One region of the Streptomyces sp. 5K101 genome, then DNA from elsewhere that is predicted to be linked to it. Evidence: riboswitches for the same ligand, from Rfam matches in the RefSeq annotation. Region 1 holds a riboswitch; each other region holds the start of a gene.
The links. Region 1 has a riboswitch for cyclic di-AMP ahead of ACLB9X_RS10105 (LysM peptidoglycan-binding domain-containing protein). Riboswitches for the same ligand answer to the same signal wherever they lie in the genome.

Region 1 (7,209 bases):
GCTGGCCCTGCTGTTCCTGCTGGTCGTCGGCAGTGCCGTGGCGTACTGGCAGTGGACGCTGATCGGCGCGCTGGGCGAGCGCGTGGTGCTCCGGGCCCGCGAGTCGATGGTGCGGCGCTTCCTGCGTGCCACGGTGCCCGCAGTCACCGGCCGACCTCCCGGCGAGCTGGTCACCCGTGTCACCTCCGACACGGTCCTGCTGCACCAGGCCGCCACCGGCGCCCCGGTCGGCCTGATCAACGCCGTGGTCATGCTCCTCGGGACCCTGATCCTCATGGGCGTCCTCGACCTGGTCCTGCTGGGCACCGTCGCTGCCGCCGTGGCGGTGGTCGGCGTCCTGTTCGCCGTCCTGATGCCCGGCATCGCTACTGCCCAGCGACAGGCGCAGGACCACCTCGGACGGCTCGGCGGCAACCTGGAGGGCGCGCTGCGCGCCATCCGGACGGTGAAGGCCGGCCGGGCCGAGGACCGCACGGCCGAGCGCATCGTCGCCGACGCGCGCACCTCCGCCGAGCACGGCGTCCGTGCGGTCCGCCGCGAGGCCCTGGCCTGGACGATCGCGGGGTCCGGCATCGAGTTGGCGATCATCCTGGTCCTGGGCGTGGGGGCGTGGCGGGTCTCCGAGGGGGCGCTCGAGGTCTCCGGCCTCATCGCGTTCCTGCTGTACGCGTTCGGGCTGATGGAACCGATCAGCGAACTCGGCCAGAACGTCACCGCGCTCCAGTCGGGCATCGCCGCGGCGGAACGCATCCGGGAGACGGAGGACTTCCGGACGGAGGAGGCGGAAGGACGGGCCCTGCTGCAGACCCCCGCGCGCGAGACCGCCCGGCCGGACACCCCCGTACTGGAACTGCGAGACGTCACCGCTGCCTACGGCCCCGAAGCCGAACCGGCGGTCCGCGGTGTCGACCTGGTGATTCCGCGCCATGGGCACACCGCGATCGTCGGACCGTCGGGAGCGGGCAAGACCACGCTGTTCTCCCTGGTGCTGCGCTTCCTGGAGCCGATCGGAGGCGAACTGCTCCTGGACGGCCGTCCCTACCGCGACCACACCCACGCCGAGATCCGGTCCCGCCTGGCGTACGTCGAGCAGGACACCCCGGTCGTGCCCGGGACGATCCGGGACAACCTGCTGCTGTCCCGCCCCGACGCGACGGACGCGGAACTGCGCCGGGTGCTGGACGAGGTGCGGCTGGCGGAGAAGGTCGACGCTCTGGACGACGGGCTCGGCACGTCCCTGTCCGGCACGGCCGTTTCGGGCGGCGAGCGGCAGCGCATCGCGCTGGCCCGGGCCCTGTTGCGCGCCCCGGACGTGCTCCTCCTGGACGAGGCGACGGCCCAGCTCGACGGGCTGACCGAGGCCGCCGTCCAGCGGTGCGTCCGCGCCCGTGCGGAGACCGGCGCCGTCGTCACGATCGCCCACCGGCTGTCCACCGTGATCGACGCGGACACCATCGTGGTGCTGGACGAGGGCCGGATACGCGCGCGGGGCAGCCACGACGAGCTGCTCGCCACGGACGCGCTGTACCGGGAGCTGGTGGAGGCCCTGCGCATCTCGGCGGACCCGCAGGCGGTGTGACGACTCAGGGCTTCAGCAGGGTCTTGACCATGCCGTCGCGCTTGGCCTGGAACGTGGCGTACGCCTCGGGTCCCTTCTCCAACGGCAGCATGTGCGTCGCGAAGCCCTCGACGCCGAGCGGATCGGCGTCCGTGAGCAGCGGAAGGATGTCGTCCACCCAGCGCCGGACGTTGGCCTGCCCCATGCGGAGCTGGATCTGCTTGTCGAACAGGGTCAGCATCGGCACGGGGTCCGCCATGCCGCCGTAGACCCCGGCCAGGGAGATCGTCCCGCCGCGCCGTACCGCGTCGATGGCCGTGTAGAACGCCTCCAGCCGGTCCACGCCGACATGCTCCATGACGCGCCGGGCCACGCGTCCGGGCAGCAGGCCGGTCGCCCACTGACCCGCCTTGGCGACCGGTGCGCCGTGGGCCTCCATTCCCACGGCGTCGATGACCGCGTCCGAGCCGCGGCCGTTGGTCAGGTCGCGGACCACGTCGGCGACCTCGTCGTGCTCGCGCAGGTCGAGGACCGTCACGCCCCGCGCCTCGGCCCGGTCGAGACGCTCGGGGACGAGGTCGATGCCGATGACGAGTCCGGCGCCCCGGTGCAGGGCCACGCGGCAGGCCATGTCGCCGATCGGCCCGAGGCCGAGCACGGTCAGCGATCCGCCGGGCGGGACGTCCGCGTACTCCACGGCCTGCCACGCCGTCGGCAGCACGTCCGAGAGGTAGACGAAACGCTCGTCCGGCGGTCCCTCGGGCACCTTGACCGGCAGCGTGTCGCCGAAGGGCACCCGTAGGTACTCGGCCTGACCGCCGGGGACCTGCCCGTACAGCTTCGTGTAGCCGAACAGCGACGCGCCCGTGCCGCGGTCCCGCACCTGGGTCGTCTCGCACTGGGAGTGGAGTCCCTGGGCGCACATGAAGCACTCGCCGCACGAGACGTTGAACGGCACGACGACGCGGTCGCCGACCGAGAGGGCGGTCACCTCGGGACCGGTCTCCTCCACGACGCCCATGGGCTCGTGGCCGAGGATGTCGCCGGGATCGAGGTAGGGGCCCAGAACCTCGTAGAGGTGCAGGTCCGAACCGCAGATGCCGGTGGACGTCACGCGGACGATCACATCCTTCGGCTCGGTGATGCGGGGATCGGGGACGGTCTCGACCCGGACGTCCCGCCGGCCCTGCCATGTCAGTGCGCGCATCGTGTCCTCCCGCGGTGCTGTCGATGAGCGGCCTGCGGCCGTCGTACGGGCGGCGCCGCGCACCCGGCCACCACGGCCGAGTACCCGAAGCGGTCGATGCCATTACATATCGACGAAAACGGACTATTAGCACCCAAAGGAAAGGCGGGCATTCCCGTATGGCACTTTCCCCTTCGAATGCCTGTATGTCCGTTTATGCGTGAAACGAGCGGGCGGTTCTCATTGTTCTCGGTTCCGTGACGTCGGTCACGTGACGGACGTCCCATGGTGTCGGGCAGGGTCCGTGCATCCCTTGCGGGGAAGGAAAGTTGAGTCTCCGCCAGGAAGCGAGAAAGGTTATTTTCCGTCCCTTTTTCCCGGTCCGGCATTGCTTCTGTGAATTCGAGGCTTGTTCCGCCGGGCCGCTCTCGCTTACGGTCAGCGCAATCCGGATGGACCGCCGAATCCTGCCGCCGTCCGGGAATCCGACCACACGCACTCACGTTCGGCAGGAGCGGGGGACCCAGGTAAGCCGCCGATCCGGAATCCGGAACGGCTCGGGGTGAAGTCGCGCCGACATGCGACCGGGCATCTCCAGCCCGAACCCGACAGCTCACCTCGCAGGCGACGGAGAGGAATGCGTCATGCCTGCAAAGGGTAAGCACCGCCGTCCCACGTCCCGCCGACTCGTCCGCGGCTTCGTCGCCGCGGGCACGGGCGGCGCCGCGCTCGCCCTGCCGCTGTTCGGCGTCACCACCGCCGGTGCCGCGCAGCCGGCCCAGGCCGCGACCGTGCAGGCCGCCGGCACGGCGCCCGTCGCGGCGAAGAAGGCTCCCGTGACGTACACCGTCGTCGCGGGCGACTCCCTGTCGAAGATCGCCGAGGAGCAGTCGGTCAGCGGCGGCTGGAAGAAGCTCTACAACGACAACCGCCGGAACATCGGCGCCGACCCGGCGCTGATCCGCCCCGGCCTGAAGCTGACCATCGGCGCCAAGGCCGCCCCCGCGGACCGCGCCGCCGACGCCGGCCGCGCCGACCGTTCGGCGGCCCGCCCCGCGGCGGCGAAGAAGGCCCCGGCCGCGAAGCCCGCCACGGCCAAGAAGTATTCCAACGATCTCGACGGCTGGATCAAGGAATCGCTCGACATCATGGCGAAGCACGGAATTCCCGGCACCTACGAGGGAATTCACCGGAACATCATGCGCGAGTCCTCCGGAAATCCGCTGGCGATCAACAACTGGGACATCAACGCGCAGAACGGCACGCCGTCCAAGGGCCTGCTCCAGGTGATCGACCCGACCTTCCGGGCCTACCACGTGCCGGGCACGCCGTTCGACAGCTACGACCCGGTCGCGAACATCACCGCCGCGTGCAACTACGCCGCCGCCAGGTATGGCTCCATCGACAACGTGAACGGTCCGTACTGACCGTAGTCCCCGTTTGCGCGGGGTGAATTGCAGAGGCAATCGCGCCGGGTACCGATTCTGACATCACGTCAGTGCGGTGCCCGGCGCGGCCGTGTGCGCGCCCGGCGCGGCAGCGGGAAGGTGGGAGGCATGCGACTGCTGCTGATCTCCGACACCCATGTACCCCGCCGCGCCCGCCGCCTGCCCGACGAGGTGATGGCCCGTGTCGAGGAGGCCGACGTGGTGATCCACGCCGGCGACTGGGCCGACACCGCGACCCTCGACCTCCTTCAGGACCGTTCCGCCCGCCTCCTCGCCGTCTACGGCAACAACGACGGCGACGAGTTGCGCGCCCGGCTCCCGGAGGTGGCCCGGGCGGAGCTCGGGGGCCTCCGGTTCGGCGTCGTGCACGAGACGGGTCCCGCCGCCGGACGCGAGCGCCGCTGTGCCGAGAGGTTCCCCGACCTCGACGTACTGGTCTTCGGCCACAGCCACATCCCGTGGGACACCACGGCCCCCGGCGGCCTGCGGCTCCTCAACCCCGGCTCCCCGACCGACCGCAGGCGACAGCCCCACCACACGTACATGACCGCGCGGGCGGCGGACGGCGTGCTGACCGAGGTCGTGCTGCACCGCCTGTGACGGGGCAGTGTCACGGCCGGACCGACGCGCCGGCGGCTCCCGCCGGTGGGGCGGCGGGCACCGCGGCGGGTACGTCCGCCGGTCCTGCGTCGTACACGTCGAGGCGGCCGCACATGCCGAACCGGCCGCGTGCCGCGGGCTGTTCCGCCCGCACGGCGGCGTCCGCGAGGTAGCCGGCGTCGCCCCGTTCCAGGCGCGCCAACTGCGCGCCGGTGGCGGCCGACGCGGCCGCGGCGCCCGTCAGCCACCGCTCGCGCCAGCGGTCCGCCAGCGGGCGCACCAGGGCGGCCGCCGCCCGGTGGAACGCGGCCAGCGGCTCCGGGTCCCCGGCCGCGGCCGCCGCGCGCAGCGCGGTGAAGCCCTCGATCGCCAGGTCGCGGCGGCGTCGGGCGGCCGTGGCGAGCTCCTCCTCGGAGCCGGTCACCGGCAGGGCGACGGCCGCCGGGTAGCGGGCCGGGTCGGTCAGGTACGGCGGCGGCAGGGTGAGCACCGCGTCACCGGCCTCCGGCAGACCGCAGTTCTGCATCAGGACGACGAGGGCCAGATCACCCTCGTTGACCAGCCGGTGGATCGTGCCGGGCGTGAACCAGACCAGGGCGCCGGGAGCGAGCGGCGTCTCCTCGAACCCGGAGGCGGTCAGCGTCTGCACCGCGCCGCGCCCTCCGATCACGGCGTACCCCTCCGAACAGGTGAGGTGCAGATGGGGTGTTCCGCCGCGCAGCCCGTCCGCCGCCGGCCAGTCGTACACGCGCAGGCGGGACACGCCGATCCCGCCGGGGAGGCCGCCGTACACAGCGGCAGCACCGGAAGGGTTCATCGCGGGCCTCCTCGAGGGGTACGCGTACGCGGACGGCGGAGGGCAAGCGCTTTCTACCGGACGTTAGGGGTGGCGTCCGGTCGGGTCAAGAGGGCCCGGGCCCTTGCCGAGCGGCGGCCAGCCCTGCTATCCCTCTCGGTTAGGAAAGTTTCCTTCCAATCGGCGCATGCCGCATCCGTTCTGTCCCGGCCCGTCCCGCCCATCCAACGGAGACCCCCCATGAGACCGGCACGGCTCTGGAAACACCCGCTCACCGCCCTCGGCGTGATCGGCACCGCCCTGACTTTCGCCCTGACCGCCGCCCCCAAGGTGCCCGCGGCCCCCGCCCCCGAACCCCTCGCCGCCGCGGCGGCCGTCACGCACGAGGCCGAGAACGCGACCGTCTCGCGCGGGCTCGTGGAGTCCAACCACGCCGGCTACACCGGCACCGGCTTCGTCAACTACGAGAACGCCGGTGGCAGTTACGTCCAGTGGACGGTCAATGCCGCACAGGCCGGCCGCGCGACACTGACCCTGCGCTACGCCAACGGCACCACCGCGAACCGCCCCATGGACATCTCCGTCAACGGCACCCTCGCCGCCGACGAGCGCGCCTTCAACGGGACCGGCTCGTGGACCTCCTGGTCGAAGGCCACCGTGACGGCCGACCTCAGGGCCGGCGCCAACACGATCCGGGCCACCGCCACCACCGCCAACGGCGGACCCAACGTCGACCACCTCGCCGTCGACACCGCGCCCACCTCCGCCGGCACGCCCGTCGCCGTCAACGGACAGCTCGAGGTCTGCGGCACCAAGCTCTGCAACCAGTACGGAAAGCCCGTCCAGTTGCGCGGCATGAGCACCCACGGCCTGCAGTGGTACAGCCAGTGCGTCACCAGCGGCTCACTGGGTGCCCTGGCCACGGACTGGAACGCCGACGTCCTGCGCATCTCCATGTACATCCAGGAAGGCGGCTACGAGACCGACCCCCGCGGCTTCACCGACAAGGTCCACTCGATCATCGAGCAGGCCACCGCGCACGGCATGTACGCGATCGTCGACTGGCACATGCTCAGCCCGGGCGATCCGCACCACAACCTCTCCCGCGCCAAGACGTTCTTCACCGAGATCGCCCAGCGCCACCGCAGCAAGAACAACCTGCTGTTCGAGATCGCCAACGAGCCCAGCGGGGTGAGCTGGTCCAGGATCAAGAGCTACGCCGAGCAGCTCGTCCCCGTCATCCGCCAGCACGACCCGGACACCCCGATCCTCGTCGGCACCCGCGCCTGGTCCTCCCTCGGCGTCTCCGAAGGGTCGAACGAGAGCGAGGTCGTGAACAACCCGGTCAACGCGGCCAACATCATGTACACCTTCCACTTCTACGCGGCCTCCCACCGGGACGAGTACCTGAACACCCTGTCCCGCGCGGCCGACAGACTGCCCGTGTTCGTCACCGAGTTCGGCACCCAGGACTACGCGGGTGAAGGAACGAACGACTTCACCATGTCCCAGCGCTACCTCGACCTGATGGCGAGCAAGAAGATCAGCTGGGTGAACTGGAACTACTCGGACGACCACCGCTCCGGAGCCGTGTTCAAGACCGGGACCTGCGACAACAACG
Region 2 (7,209 bases), on a different contig from region 1:
GACCTGCTCGCGGGCGTCGGCCATCCGGCGTTCCTGCTCGGCGATCTCGGCGCGCTGGGAGACGTACTGACGCATCGGGTAGGCGAGGGCGACCACCAGGGAGCAGACGACCAGGGCGAGGAACGCGGCCCGGCCGGTGAGCCGGGAGCGGCGGGCCTGGCGGCGGCTCTGCGACCGGTAGACGCGGGCGGCCGTCTGCTCGCCGAGCAGCCGCAGTCTGGTCGCGGTGGAGAACCGCTCCGGTTCCGGCCTGCGTGCCATCCCTCTCGCCTCCCCTTCACACGCGTACGTCCCCGGACACGGTACGGGACCGGGGCCGGGGACGTACGGAGGCGGGGGCGTCAGCCCTTGAAGCGCGGGAACGCGGAGCGGCCGGCGTACACCGCGGCGTCGTCGAGGATCTCCTCGATGCGCAGCAGCTGGTTGTACTTGGCGACGCGCTCGGAGCGGGCCGGGGCGCCGGTCTTGATCTGGCCGCAGTTGGTGGCGACGGCCAGGTCGGCGATGGTGACGTCCTCGGTCTCGCCGGAGCGGTGGGACATCATGCACTTGAAGCCGTTGCGCTGGGCGAGCTCGACGGCGTCCAGGGTCTCGGTCAGCGAACCGATCTGGTTGACCTTGACGAGCAGGGCGTTGGCGGTGCCCTCCTCGATGCCGCGGGCCAGGCGCTCCGGGTTGGTGACGAACAGGTCGTCGCCGACGAGCTGGACCTTGGAGCCGAGCTTGTCGGTGATGACCTTCCAGCCGGCCCAGTCGTCCTCGAACAGCGGGTCCTCGATGGAGACCAGTGGGTAGGAGGCGACGAGCTCCTCGTAGTACTCGGTCATCTCGGCGGCCGAGCGGGCCTTGCCCTCGAACTCGTACACGCCGTCCTTGTAGAACTCGGACGCGGCGACGTCCAGCGCGAGCGCGATGTCCTTGCCCGGGGCGTAGCCGGCCTCCTTGATGGCCTCGAGGATGAGGTCGAGGGCGGCGCGGTTGGAGTCGAGGTTCGGCGCGAAGCCGCCCTCGTCGCCGAGGCCGGTGGACAGGCCCTTGGTCTTCAGCACCTTCTTGAGGGTGTGGTAGACCTCGGTGCCCCAGCGCAGGGCCTCGGAGAAGGACTCCGCACCGATCGGCGCGATCATGAACTCCTGGATGTCCACGTTGGAGTCGGCGTGCGAGCCGCCGTTCAGGATGTTCATCATCGGAACGGGCAGCAGGTGCGCGTTCGGGCCGCCCAGGTAGCGGAAGAGCGGCAGGTCGGACGCCTCGGAGGCGGCGTGCGCGACGGCGAGGGAGACGCCGAGGATGGCGTTGGCGCCGAGCGACGCCTTGTTGTCGGTGGCGTCCAGGTCGAACATCGCCTGGTCGATCAGGCGCTGCTCGGTGGCGTCGTAGCCGACGAGCTCCGGGCCGATCTGCTCGATGACGGCGAGGACGGCCTTCTCGACGCCCTTGCCCTGGTAGCGGTTCTGGTCACCGTCGCGGAGCTCAATGGCCTCGAACGCACCGGTGGAGGCGCCGGACGGAACAGCAGCACGACCCGTGCTGCCGTCGTCGAGGCCAACCTCGACCTCGACCGTGGGGTTGCCTCGGGAGTCCAGGATTTCCCGGGCTACGACGACGTCGATGGACGGCACGAGCATCTCCTTCTGGGATGTGACGCGAGATATGTGCAGAGGTCTGCTTGGCCTTGCGACAAGAGCCTAACCGTCTCGGGGGCAAAGGCCGGCCGATGCCCGCCCCGTGGGACGAAAAAGGGCATGAACGCTGGGCGTGCCGGACAAAAGACCCCCAAGCTACCCGTAGGTAAGGCGCTGCGCGGCACCTCGGCAGGGCTGTGCGGAGCCCTTGGCAAGACCCTGAGGGGCCCTTCGCGAGCCCTTCACGACCGAACCCCGGCCCGGCGCTTACGGGGGAAGCAGCGCCGGACCGGGGTGCTCGGAACCCGTCAGCGCTGAGGCGGCGGACGGTACGGGCCCGGACGGTGCGCGGGCCCGCGGACGGCGGGCGGGTCAGCTCAGGTGGAGCTGCTGGCCCGGGTGGATGACATCGGCGTCCTCGATGATGTCCTTGTTGAGGTCGAACAGCTTCTTCCAGCCGCCCTTGACCTTCTCGGCCTCGGCGATCTTGCCCAGGGTGTCCCCGGGCTTGACCTTGTACTCGCCCTCACCCTTCTTGAAGGTCGCCGCGGTCTTCTGCGGCGCGGGGGCCTCGGCGCGCTCGGAGCGGGTGGTCGGGGCCTCGGCGCGCTTCTCGGCCGGCTCGGCGGCGGGCTGCGCCGGCTCGGCGGAGCCACCGTTGTAGGGGGTGCTGGAGAGGCCCACGCCACAGCTCGGCCAGGCGCCCTTGCCCTGGCCGGCGAGGACCTTCTCGGCTATCGCGATCTGCTGGGACTTGGAGGCCTGGTCGGCGGACGGGGCGTAGGCGGTGCCGCCGTAGGCCGCCCAGGTGGAGGCGGAGAACTGCAGGCCGCCGTAGTAGCCGTTGCCGGTGTTGATGGACCAGTTGCCACCGGACTCGCACTGGGCGACCGCGTCCCACTCGGAGGCGGTGGCGGCGGACGCCGCAGTGGCGCCGAGCATCGGGGCCGCGATGGCGGCACCGGCGACGCCGGCGAGCGTGGCGAGACGAACCGTCCGACGGACAACGGTCGAGCGGCGGTGCGTGGCCTTGCCGGAACGCAGCATGGAGCTTCTCCTCACCGACGCCTGCGAGGTGAGCTGTCGGGTTCGGGCCGGAAGAGTTGCCCGGCCGCGCGTCGTTGCGCGCGGCTCCACCCCAAGCCGTTCACGGCCGTCGTGCTCGACGGCCGGGACCGGCACCTACCTTGGGTCCCCCGCTCCTGCCTTCGGCGCACTGAGCGACGACTGTTCCCCCCGACCGACGGCAGGATTCGGCGTGACGGTCGACGGTGCCCGCGATGGCGAGCGGTTCAGACCGTAAACACACCGCTCCCCGATGTTCAAAGACGAACATCGGGGAGAAATCGCCCGAACCGCCCTTCACTTGGGAGGCGTTTGCGCAGGTCGGGCACGGCTTGGGCGAATTTGCTGGATGCCGCTCGCCAGTTGCAGCAAAGAGACCCTTGTCTCACTTGCGCAGATCGGACAAATGTCGGCGAATTGCCGCCCGAACTATTGGCTGTTCACGCCGAGATCGAGGCTCTGACCGGGGAGGATAAGGTCGGGGTCGGCACCCACGTTCGCCTCGTTCGCCTCATAGAGGGCGCTCCACCCGCCGGGCACCTCGCGCTCGTCGGCGATGGCCCACAGACTGTCTCCCGGCTGGACGGTGTACGTACCGTCGGCCACGCCCTCTGTTGCCCCGTCACGTGCCGACGCGTCACCTCGCGAGGCATGACGACCGCTTTCGCGCTCTTTATCCGTGATGCCCGTTTCGGCGTCGTCGGGGGCGGGCTCGCCGCGGTGCCTGCCGGTGCCGGTCGTGGGGTCGGTCGCCTCGACGCCGTCCGAACCGGCCGACGGCGACACGTCGCCGTCCGCGGGCGTGGGCGCCGTGGACGCGTCCGGGGCGGCGGGGTCCTGCGAGGCGTCCGGCTCGGCCGGGGCCTCGGCGGCCGTGTCACCGGAGCCGGCCGGCGCGCTCGCGTCAGGGGTGGCTTCGGGCGTCATGCCGGGGACGGTGACGGCACCCGCCCCCGGGCTCGCGTCCGGCAGGGGCAGGAGGTCACCGGGGTCGACGCCGGTCGAGGCGTCGTCGTTGGTCAGGCCCGCGATCGGGGCGCACGCCTGCCAGGCGTCCGGCCCCTGCGCGTCCAGCACCTTCTCCGCGACCGCGATCTGCTGCGAACGGCTCGCCAGGTCGGCGCTCGGCGCGTACGCCGTGCCGCCGAACTCCTCCCACGTCTGCTGCGAGAGCTGCAGCCCGCCGTAGAAGCCGTTGCCGAGGTCGGCGCTCCACATGCCGCCGCTCTCGCATTCGGCGACGCGGTCCCAGGTGGCCGCGTCGGCCGCGGAGGCGGAGCCCGCGCCGAGCAGGGGGATCGCGATGGCGGATCCGGTCACCCCTGCCGCGACGACGATGGCCGGAGCCTGACGGGGGCGGCGGTGACGTCCGTTCCCGGAGCGCATGCGGTGTGCCTTTCGCGTGACTACTGGGGACTGTGCGGCCTGCTGATGCCTGCCGAGTCGACGGTGAACGTAGCCGCAATCGAACGTGAGTCACAAGTCGATGCAGCGCAGATCACGTAAAAGTCACAGAATTGACGTTGCGTCAGCTCTTGGTGAGGGTGAACTCAACGGGCAGAGTGCGCAATCCGCGCATGATGAGTCCCCCACGCCACCGCAAATCGGCCGGATCGCCCGCAAGACGCAAGTCCGGCATCCTCCTGAGCAGGGTCGCGATCGCCGTCTGCCCTTCGAGCCGGGCGAGCGGGGCGCCGAGGCAGTAGTGGATGCCGTGCCCGTATCCCAGGTGCTGGTTGTCGCGCCGGGACAGGTCGAGGGTGTCGGGCTCGGTGAACCGCTCCGGGTCGCGGTCGGCGGCCGCGAGCACGACGAGCACGGGGTCGCCGGCGGCGATCCGCTGCCCGCCGATCTCCAGCGCCTCGGTGGCGAACCGCCAGGTCGCGAGCTCCACGGGGCCGTCGTAGCGCAGGAGTTCCTCCACGCCGGTCTCCAGCAGCGCGCTCTCGCCGGCGGCGAGCGAGGTCTGCAGGCGCTCGCGCTGCGCGGGGTTGCGCAGCAGGGCGTACACGCCGTTGCCGATGAGGTTGACCGTCGTCTCGAAGCCCGCGAAGAGAAGGATGAACGCCATCGCGGCGGCCTCGTTCTCGGTCAGGTGCTCCCCGTGGTCCGACGCCTTGATGAGCCCGGAGATGAGGTCCTCTCCCGGCTGCTCGCGCTTGCGGTGGATCAGCTCGGCGAGATAGCCGCGCATCTTCTTCACGGAACGGGCCACTCCGCCGCGCGGGCCGCCTCCGTGTCGGATCATCATGCCGGCCCAGTCGCGGAAGTCGTCCTGGTCCTCGCGGGGAACGCCGAGCATGTCGCAGATGGCGTAGATGGGGAGGGGGAACGCGAACTCGTGGATGAGGTCCGCCTCACCCTTCGCGGCGCTGTGCTGTTTTTCCACGATGTCGTCGATGAGCCGGTCCGTCAGCTCCTGCACCCGCGGGGCGAACTCCGCGACCCGGCGCGGTGTGAACGCCTTGGAGACGAGGCGGCGCAGCCGGGTGTGGTCCGGCGGGTCGATGTTGAGCAGATGCGTCATCAGCTCGGCCTTGCGCTCACCGGGGATACCGGTCTTGCCCTTGGCGTGCGCGGGCTCGTCGTGGTGCGCCGGATTCTTGGACAGCCGCTGGTCCGCGAGCGCCTGCTTCGCGTCCGCGTACCGGGTCACCAGCCACGCCTCCACCCCGGAGGGCAGCGCCGTGCGGTGCACGGGAGAGTGCTCGCGCAGCCACGCGTAGGCGGGGTACGGGTCGGTGGCGAACTCCCAGGTGAAGAGCTCGGGCGGGGTGGTCGGGCCGCTCGGGGCGGCGCCGGGGTCCTCCGCGGCGGTGCGGCCCTGCGGGCTGCCGGCGTCCTGCGCGGCGGTGCGGCCCTGCGGGGTGCCGGGTTCCTGCGGGGTGCTCGGGTCGTTCGGGGCGTTCACACCTCGACGGTATCCGGGCCGCCGTGCCCCTCCGCCGCGCGGATCGCGTCGCGGTAGGCGCGGGCCGCAGCGCGCAGGGCCGCCTCCGGGTCGACGCCGTCCGCCTCGGCGCGCACGGCGAGCGCGAGCAGTTCGTATCCGATGCCCTCACCGGCCGGCGGCGGCGCGTCCAGGCCGGCCGTGCGCACCCGGGAGGCGAGCTTGGCCGCGAGCGCGAGGCCGGGCTGGCCGAGCGGGACACCGTCGGTCACCGACGCACGCTGCTTCTCGATCGCCTTGGTGCGCAGCCAGTGCTCCTTGACCTCCTCCGGCGTCTCGGCGGTCTCGTCGCCGAAGACGTGCGGATGCCGGTGGATCAGCTTCTCGACGATCGTGGCCGCGACGTCGTCGATCGAGAACGGCTCCTCCTCGTGCTCCTGCGCGATCCGCGCGTGGAAGACGACCTGGAGGAGCACATCGCCGAGCTCTTCGCGCAGCTCGTCCCGGTCGCCGTCCTCGATGGCCTCGACGAGCTCGTACGCCTCCTCGATGCCGTACTTGGCGAGGCCCTTGTGCGTCTGCTGCGAGGACCACGGGCAGGCGCGACGGATGCGGTCCATGACCTCGACGAGGTCGAGCAGCCGCGCGCCGGGCAGGTCGTACGAGCCGGGCAGCAGCTCCAGGTCCGGCATCCGGACCTGGCCGGAGCCGCCGAGGCGGGCCAGTCCGTCGGTCAGCGCCCGGTCGCCCTCGCCGGAGGCGAGGACGACCACGGTGCGCCCTCCCCCAGAGCCTTCGGCCTGGAAGCTACCCCCGGCGCAGGCGTCGACGAGCTCCTGGGCGCTCGGCGCGGCCAGCTCGACGGCGACGCCGGCCTCGCGCAGGTACGGCAGCTGCGGGTGGCCGGCGTCGGCGCACAGGACCTGGTCGGCGGCGTGCAGCGTCTGCCAGGCCGGCCAGGACAGCAGTCCGGGCGCCACGCGGTGGCTGGCGGTCAGCAGGACGATACGGCCGGGGTCGACGGATGCTTCTTCGGTCACCCGTCGAACCTACCTCGGCTCACGCGCCTGCCTCGACGGCCTCCGCCTCCCGGGACACCTGCGTGATCCACGGCGCCTTGTAGGTGCCGAGCTCCAGCTTGGTGTCGTCCCAGGCGCCGTAGCGCGGGTTCACGTCGATCTTCAGGGACTTGGCGGCGGCGGTGAACGCCTCGTTCATGCGCTGCTGGCCCTGGGGGCTGTTCGTCACGCCGAGCGCGGCGGCGAGCTTGTTCACGAGGACGTCCCGGCGCACGACCTCGTCGAGCTGGCCGGGTGCGACCCCGCGCTGCTGCAGGTACATGGCGGCCAGCTGCTCCTGCCCGCCGGACTGCTCCGAGAGCGCCTCCCGCGACTCCTGGATCTCCTTGCGGCTGACCTTCACCCCGGCGTCGGCGGCGGCCTTCTCCACGATCCTGTCCACGATGAGGTCGTAGAGCTTGGCCCGCCCGAGCTGCCCGGTGTCCTTGATCAGCTGGGCGGCCTGCGGCGACGCCTGCTGCGCGTCGCGCACGTCCTTGACCTTGGCCTGGACGGTGGACACCTCGATCCGCTCCCCGCCGACGACGGCGGCGGCACCGGGGTGCGCCTC
Region 3 (7,209 bases), on a different contig from region 1:
CATGGGCGCGATCCGACGATACGGCACAGGTTCACCAGGCAATCATCTCGGTCGTGGCGCGACCCCGGCCCGTGGGTCCGGCGCGGTAAGGGTCGGCCGCGGCCCCGTACCCCGGGCCCTGCCGGCGGCACTGCGCGCACGACCCCGCCCGCACTCCCGGTGAATTACGGCTCCGTGATCAATTTCCAGCGGAGCGGGACCTAGTAGTGCTTTGTTAGGTGGTGTCGTAGGGCTGCCAGGGGGTGGGTTGTCGGCAGGTGGGGCAGCTGCCGGTCCAGGTGGCGAGTAGGTGTTGGAGGAGATCCAGGGCCTGGTAGAGGGTCAGGCCCTGGCAGGGGCTTTTGGGCAGGTCCGCTGTTCGGTCAGGAACAGGTGGGCGGCGGTGACGAGGGTGACGTGCCGGTGCCAGCCGGTGAACGAGCGGCCTTCGAAGTGGTCGAGTCCGAGCGTGGACTTCAACTCGCGGTAGTCGTGCTCGATGCGCCACCGTAACTTCGCCAGCCGGACCAGGTCACGGGCAGGGATGCCGGCGGGCAGGTTGGATATCCAGTACTTGACCGGCTCGTCCTCGCCTTCGGGCCACTGGGCGATCAGCCAGCTCAGCGGGATCGTGCCGTCCTCGGCGGGTTTGGGCCGTCGCCCCGCGAGACGGACGCGCACGAGCACGAAGTGCGAGCTCATCGCGGCTTTGGAGCCCTTGCGCCAGGTCAGGGTCCGTCCCTGGTGTCGCCCTGCGGCCAGTACGTGTTCGCGCAGGGACATCGGCCGGGTGCGGTAACGCGGGAGGGGCCTGGGTCCGAGACCGCCGTAGGGCGGCTGGTGGGGTTGTGCAGCCTCACCATGGGCGGTCATTTCGGCCTTGGCCTGCAGGACGTAGGCAAGACCTCGCTCTTCCAGGCCGTGGCGGAAGTCGGCGTTTGCTCCGTATCCGGTGTCCGCGACCAGCACGGCGGGTCTGAGCCCGGTGCCGGCCAGTTCGTCGAGCATGTCCAGGGCCAGTTGCCACTTGGGCCGGTGATGCTCGGTATCGGGGATGCGGCAGCGTTCCCGTCGGGAGCCCGCCGCAGGCGTGTCCCAGCTCTCGGGCAGGAACAGCCGCCAGGACAGCGGGCACGAGGCAGTGTCGGAGGCGGCATGGACACTGACGCCGATCTGGCAGTTGCCGACCTTGCCCAGAGTGCCGGAGTACTGCCTCGCCACCCCGGGCGAGGAGATGCCGTCCTTGGGGAAGCCGGTGTCGTCAACCACCCACACCTGAGGACGGACGACCCGCACCGCCCGCCATGCCAGCCGGGCCCGCACCGCGTCAAAGGGCCAGGTGGAGGACGTGATGAACTGCTGGAGCTGCTGATGGTCCACCCGGAGGCGCTCGGCCATCGGCTGCATCGACTTGCGTCGGCCGTCCAGCAGCAGACCCCGCAGATAAAGGGCACCCTTCTCACGTTGATCCCGCCGCACCAGCGGCGCGAACACCTCGGAGGCGAACTCCTCCAACCGGCCCCGACACGACGCGAGTTCCCCAGCCCTCATACGCCCAGAGAACTGCCAGACACCCCACGTGACAAGGCAGCTAACAAAGCACTACTAGGCACTGTCCTGGCGATCACAGACTGGACTGGGGCCTGCAGTCACGATCGCCAGGTCCCACAATCGACTCTGGCCAGGCAGGAGCGGGTCTTACGATCAAGCCTATGACGAGCATTCCGGAGTCCTGGACCATTCGCCACTTCTCCCAGGCCAACCCTGCAGGTCCGGGCTGCGACAACGTGCCGGCGCTCTTGCGGAGGCTGGCCGATTCGATCGAAACGTTGGGCCCTGTTGAGATTCAGGATGTCGTCATCGAGTCGGAGATGACTGAGCACGGATCTTGGCGGTCGGGGACGGTCTACTTCCACCTGCCCGAAGACGACTGAGCGCGGCTCTGGCGCTCACGAGCGGAGCCAGACCACGAGGGCCGCTGCGGTGACCGTGCCGAGGAAGACGTAGGCACGTTTGTCGTACCTGGTCGCGACGGCGCGAAAGTTCTTCACCTTGTTGATGGCCCGCTCGACGGTGTTGCGTTTCTTGTACCGCTCTTTGTCAAAGCCGGGCGGCCGGCCGCCGACGCTCCCACGCCGGAGCCGGTTGACCGCCTGGTCCGACTTCTCCGGGATCACATGCCGGATCCCGCGTCCGCGCAGGTAGGAGCGAGTCCGGCGGTTGCTGTAGCCCTTGTCGGCGCTGACACTGTCCGGCTTCGTGCGGGGCCTTCCGGTGGCCAGGCGCGGCACGCGGATCCGTCGCATCACCTCCTCGAACTGGGTGCAGTCGGCACGCTGTCCAGGTGTGATGACCAGTGACAGGATGCGGCAGCGGCCATCCGCACTCAGGTGGAGCTTGGTGGTGAAGCCGCCATGCGAGCGGCCGAGCGCCTCACCTCCAGCACCACCTCCGCCAGCCGGTCGACCAGGTTCGCCCAGATCCGAGCGGTTCTGACCGCCTGGGCGGAGCCCCCTTTGACGGGTGGCGGCGCATGGCGGGCGCCGGCTGCGTGTTGGTGAGCGCGGACGGAGGTCGAGTCGACGGAGACGTCCCAGTCGACGACACCGGCTGCGTCGGCCTCGGCCTGGACCCGCTGCAGCAGCCGCTCCCATGTGCCATCCGCCGACCAGCGGCGGTGCCGCTCATGGACGGTCTTCCACGGCCCGTAACGTTCCGGCAGGTCGCGCCACTGGACGCCCGTCCGGATCCGGTACAGCACCCCGTTGACCACCTGCCGATGGTCCCGCCACCTGCCACAACGCCCGTTACTCACCGGCAGAAGCGGCTCAAGCCGCTCCCACTGGGAATCCGTCAGATCACCCCGATGTCCCACAGTCTTATCAACGACTCGACTGATCGACAGGACACTGCCTAGTCGGATTCTCTTTGCGGGAAAGGGAAATGCCGTCATTCACGGCGTGTTTCCCTCGGAGTCGACGGGCTGGAATTCCGGATCACCGGAATCGGGCGGTGAGGGGGTCCCTTCGCCGGCCATGCGACCGCAGGGGACGAAGCCGGGCGTTATGGGCGGCGCTTGGTGCCCGTGTGAACCCTTAGTGATTGTTTGGTGCTTCTGTCCGAATTGGGCCTTTGAGGCTAACGCGCCCCGTCTGCGGGGGGGATGGGCTGCGACTCGTGAGCAGGATCATATTCGTGACGGAACGTATCTGCTTTCCCTATGTCAATTCCGTGGCCCACAAGGGAATTGACCGGCATTCGTCCACGGAGGGTGACGAGTGGAGCGGCCCGGACGTCACGAGCGGGAAAGCTCGGGGAAATTCGCGGCTTGTTCCGCCCGGTGTACTCGCCTACGGTCACGCTCAATCCGGACGGACCGCCTCATCCTGCCGCCGACCGGACTTCGAACCCACCCACGTGTGGCAGGAGCGGGGGACCCAGGTAGTACGCCGTATCCGGAGAATTCGGACGGCTTGGGGTTAATTCGCGCAATATGCGCGGACGGGCATCTCCAGCCCGAACCCGACAGCTCACCTCGCAGGCGCCGGAGAGGAATGCGCCATGCCCGGAAAGGGTAAGCACCGCCGTCCCAAGGCCAACCCGCTCACGCGCGGCTTCGTCGTCGCCAGTACGGGAAGTGCCGCCATAGCCCTGCCGCTCCTCGGCGCGACCGGTGCCCACGCCGCCACCCCCGCCGCCGCTCCCCAGAAGGCCGCTCCGGTCTCGGTCGCCCCGGCCTCGGCGGCCCCCATCTCGGCCGCTCCGGCCGCCAAGAAGGCCCCGAAGACGTACACCGTCGTCCCCGGCGACTACCTCGCCAAGATCGCCGACGAGCAGAACGTCCGTGGCGGCTGGAAGAAGCTCTACAACGACAACCGCCGTGCCATCGGCGCCGATCCGGCGCTCATCCACCCCGGCCTCGAGCTGACCCTCAACGCGAAGTCCACCGCGAAGAACGACCCGGAGCCGCGCTCCGAGTCCGCCCCCCGGCCCTCGCGCGACGCCTCGCGCACTGAGGCCCCGGCCGCCAAGGCTCCCGCCGAGAAGGCCGCCCCGGCGTCCACCGGCTGGACCGCGCCCGTCGGCGGCGGTGTCTCCACGCCGTACCGCGCGTCCGGCGCCATGTGGTCCAGTGGCTACCACACCGGTGTCGACTTCATCGCCGCCAGCGGCACGAGCGTGAAGTCCGTCGGCCCGGGCACCGTCGTCTCGGCCGGCTGGAGCGGCTCGTACGGCAACGAGGTCGTCATCCAGCACGGCGACGGCACCTACTCGCAGTACGCCCACCTGTCCTCCCTGTCCGTCTCCAGCGGGCAGAGCGTCGCGGGCGGCGAGCAGATCGGCCTGTCCGGTTCCACGGGCAACTCCACCGGTCCGCACCTGCACTTCGAGATCCGTACCAGCCCGTCGTACGGCTCCGACATCGACCCACTGGCCTACCTGCGCCAGCACGGCGTCTCCCTCTGACGCACAGTCAGCCGCGCATCCCTCGTACCGTCCGGCGGCGGAGCGAGGGATTCCGCGTATTCCGGCTTGGCGTAAACATGACCGGTGGCAAAGATCACCTGCCGTCAACCCCTCCTTACGGTCGCGTAGGTCACATCCGTAAAGGAAAGATGTGCTCTCGTGGCAGACGATTCGAGAACAGAGAACAAGGGCGCATTCGGGTCGTACGCGGCGATCGGTGACAGCTTCACCGAGGGCGTGGGAGACCCCGGTCCCGACGGGACGTACGTCGGGTGGGCGGACCGGTTCGCGGTGCTGCTCGCCGACCTGATGCCGGAACACACCTTCCGGTACGCCAATCTCGCCGTACGCGGCCGCCTCCTCGACCAGATCGTCGACGAACAGGTCCCGAGGGCCAAGGAACTCGCCCCCGACCTGGTGACGTTCTGCGCGGGAGGCAACGACATCATCCGGCCGGGCAGCGACCCGGACGACGTGGCCGAGCGGTTCGAACGGGCCGTCGCCGACCTCAGGAGCTCGGTCGGCACCGTCATGGTGACCACCGGCTTCGACACCCGGGACGTGCCGGTCCTGCGTCACTTGCGCGGAAAGATCGCCACGTACACCGCGCACGTGCGGGCCATCGCCGACCGCCACGACTGCCCGGTCCTCGATCTGTGGTCGCTCAAGTCCGTTCAGGACCGGCGTGCCTGGGACGCGGACCGGCTGCACCTGTCGCCCGAGGGGCACACCCGCGTGGCCCTGCGCGCCGCCCAGGTGCTCGGTCTCGACGTGCCCGCCGACCCGGACCAGCCCTGGCCGCCGCTCCCGCCGCGCGGCGCCTTCGAGGTGCGGCGCGACGACATCAACTGGGCGCGCGAGCACCTGGTGCCGTGGATCGGCCGGCGACTGCGGGGCGAGAGCTCGGGCGACCACGTGGCCGCCAAGCGCCCGGACCTGCTGCCGCTCTGAGCCGAGCCGTCGCCTGACGCCCGGGGCCCGGCCCCGGGCGTCACGCCGTGGAGCCCGCGAGCTGCCGGTCCACCTGGGATCTTCGCTGCCCGCGCCGCGCCGCCCGCGACCGCCTCCAGACAGCCGGAGTTCCCGCACCGGCAGGGCACGTCCTGCGGGCCGACCCGGATGTGCCCGATGTCGCCCGCGCAGCCCTGGCCCCCGGTGCAGCCTGCGAACGACCGCGGCACGCCCGGCGCCTACCACCTGGTCGCCGGGGTTCCTCACCGCGCTCGACGCCCGACAAGGAACCGGCCTTCCGCGCCCTGCTGTTCACCCGCGCCGTCGGCTACGTGTACGGTCCGCGTGTCTCAGCGGCCGGCAGCCGTGAGCGCCTCGCGGTCCACACCCAGCTCGCGGGCCAGCGCCTCGTCCGTCCACTGCAGCATCGCCGCGCGGGTCAGCGACCCCGCGTACGACGTCATCTGCACGGCGAGCCCGTCGAGGAACGCCGTCAGGCGCCAGGCCGCGGCCGCCGGGTCCTCGCACGGGAATTCCCCGGCCGCCGCCCCCTCCGCGATCACCTCGGCCAGTGCCGCCTTCCACTGCTGGTCGAGGGCGCGGGCGACCTCGCGCAGGGCCGGGTCGCGCAGCGAGGCCGCCCAGGCGTCGATCCACAGCCGCCAGCCCTTGGCCTGGCCGGTCGGCGCGTACCAGCGCACGGCCGCCCGCAGCCGGCGCAGGGCGGAGGTGCGCCGGCCGAGGAGTTTGCGCAGGTGGGCCAGGTCCGCGTCGGCGGCGTGTGTGAACGCCGCCGCGACCAGTTGCTCCTTGGACGAGAAGTGGTAGAGCACCAGGGCGCTGGAGACGCCGAGGGACGAGGCGACATCGGCGATCCGTACGGCCGCCACACCCCGCTGCTCGATCTGCTCGACAGCCGCGTTCAGCAGTTCCTCACGCCGCTCCGACACGCTCAACCGAATCCTGGCCACGGCGTCACCCTACACAGGCCGATCTTGAGCGGGACCGCCTTCCGGCGGACGCGGCAGGGGCTCACGCGGTCCGGGGCCCAGGAACACCGGTGCCGGCGCGCGCGTTGCCCGTCATGACGGATCGGACGCAGCGCAGGACACTCTGCGTGACATGCGTGCCCGCACATAATGAGGAAAGCCCCCGATCATCAGGAGGTGTCGTGACCGGCGCTGGTTCACCCCACTCGCTGCGAGCACGGCTGCGTTCGCTCAGGCCGGCCGCCTTCGGAGCCGACCCGTCCGGGGAGCGGATGGCGCGCATCCGCCGCTCGCCGAACTTCGCCGACGGCGTCTTCCGCAACCCGGTGGGTGCGCGCACCAGACCCTCCGGCGCTTCCATGGTCGAATTCGCCAAGATCTACTTCGAGAAGGAGGCGCGGGCCCGCCGGACCCCGGTCGGACACGTGCCCGTGCATTCCACCACCGTCGCCGATCTCGCCGAGCCGCCCGCCTCCGGGCTGCGGCTGACCTGGATGGGCCACTCCAGTGTCCTGTCGGAGATCGACGGCCGCCGGGTCCTCTTCGACCCCGTCTGGGGCGAGCGCTGCTCCCCGTTCGCCTTCACCGGGCCCAAGCGGCTGCACCCCGTGCCCGCGCCGCTGGCCGCTCTCGGCACCGTCGACGTCGTGGTGATCTCCCACGACCACTACGACCACCTCGACCTGCCCACCATCAAGGCCCTCGCCGGCACGGACACGGTGTTCGCGGTCCCGCTCGGCGTGGGCGCCCACCTGGAGCGCTGGGGCGTGGCCCCGGACCGGCTGCGCGAGCTCGACTGGAACGAGTCGACCGAGGTCCACGG

Region 2: it holds a riboswitch for cyclic di-AMP, as region 1 does, so the genes downstream of both, ACLB9X_RS28920 (transglycosylase family protein) here and ACLB9X_RS10105 (LysM peptidoglycan-binding domain-containing protein) in region 1, are expected to answer to the same signal.
Region 3: it holds a riboswitch for cyclic di-AMP, as region 1 does, so the genes downstream of both, ACLB9X_RS23545 (peptidoglycan DD-metalloendopeptidase family protein) here and ACLB9X_RS10105 (LysM peptidoglycan-binding domain-containing protein) in region 1, are expected to answer to the same signal.

Annotation. Positions count from the first base shown of each region.
Region 1 is NZ_JBKFFO010000004.1:368,468-375,676, reverse strand. It holds gene ACLB9X_RS10115 (ABC transporter ATP-binding protein) at 1-1,579, shown strand, start outside; gene ACLB9X_RS10110 (zinc-dependent alcohol dehydrogenase) at 1,584-2,765, opposite strand; cyclic di-AMP (ydaO/yuaA leader) riboswitch at 3,231-3,384, shown strand; gene ACLB9X_RS10105 (LysM peptidoglycan-binding domain-containing protein) at 3,389-4,171, shown strand; gene ACLB9X_RS10100 (metallophosphoesterase family protein) at 4,301-4,792, shown strand; gene ACLB9X_RS10095 (cupin domain-containing protein) at 4,803-5,609, opposite strand; gene ACLB9X_RS10090 (cellulase family glycosylhydrolase) at 5,829-7,209, shown strand, end outside.
Region 2 is NZ_JBKFFO010000020.1:57,861-65,069, reverse strand. It holds gene ACLB9X_RS28930 (FtsB family cell division protein) at 1-261, opposite strand, end outside; gene eno (phosphopyruvate hydratase) at 342-1,628, opposite strand; gene ACLB9X_RS28920 (transglycosylase family protein) at 1,998-2,672, opposite strand; cyclic di-AMP (ydaO/yuaA leader) riboswitch at 2,676-2,849, opposite strand; gene ACLB9X_RS28915 (transglycosylase family protein) at 3,120-4,076, opposite strand; gene ACLB9X_RS28910 (cytochrome P450 family protein) at 4,219-5,601, opposite strand; gene ACLB9X_RS28905 (nucleoside triphosphate pyrophosphohydrolase) at 5,598-6,620, opposite strand; gene ACLB9X_RS28900 (SurA N-terminal domain-containing protein) at 6,640-7,209, opposite strand, start outside.
Region 3 is NZ_JBKFFO010000012.1:181,533-188,741, reverse strand. It holds gene ACLB9X_RS23560 (IS701 family transposase) at 322-1,530, opposite strand; gene ACLB9X_RS23555 (hypothetical protein) at 1,692-1,913, shown strand; one part of gene ACLB9X_RS23550 (IS5 family transposase) at 1,929-2,480, opposite strand; one part of gene ACLB9X_RS23550 (IS5 family transposase) at 2,483-2,854, opposite strand; cyclic di-AMP (ydaO/yuaA leader) riboswitch at 3,380-3,536, shown strand; gene ACLB9X_RS23545 (peptidoglycan DD-metalloendopeptidase family protein) at 3,541-4,446, shown strand; gene ACLB9X_RS23540 (SGNH/GDSL hydrolase family protein) at 4,606-5,397, shown strand; partial or broken gene ACLB9X_RS23535 (ROK family protein) at 5,451-5,600, opposite strand; gene ACLB9X_RS23530 (TetR/AcrR family transcriptional regulator) at 5,748-6,368, opposite strand; gene ACLB9X_RS23525 (MBL fold metallo-hydrolase) at 6,659-7,209, shown strand, end outside.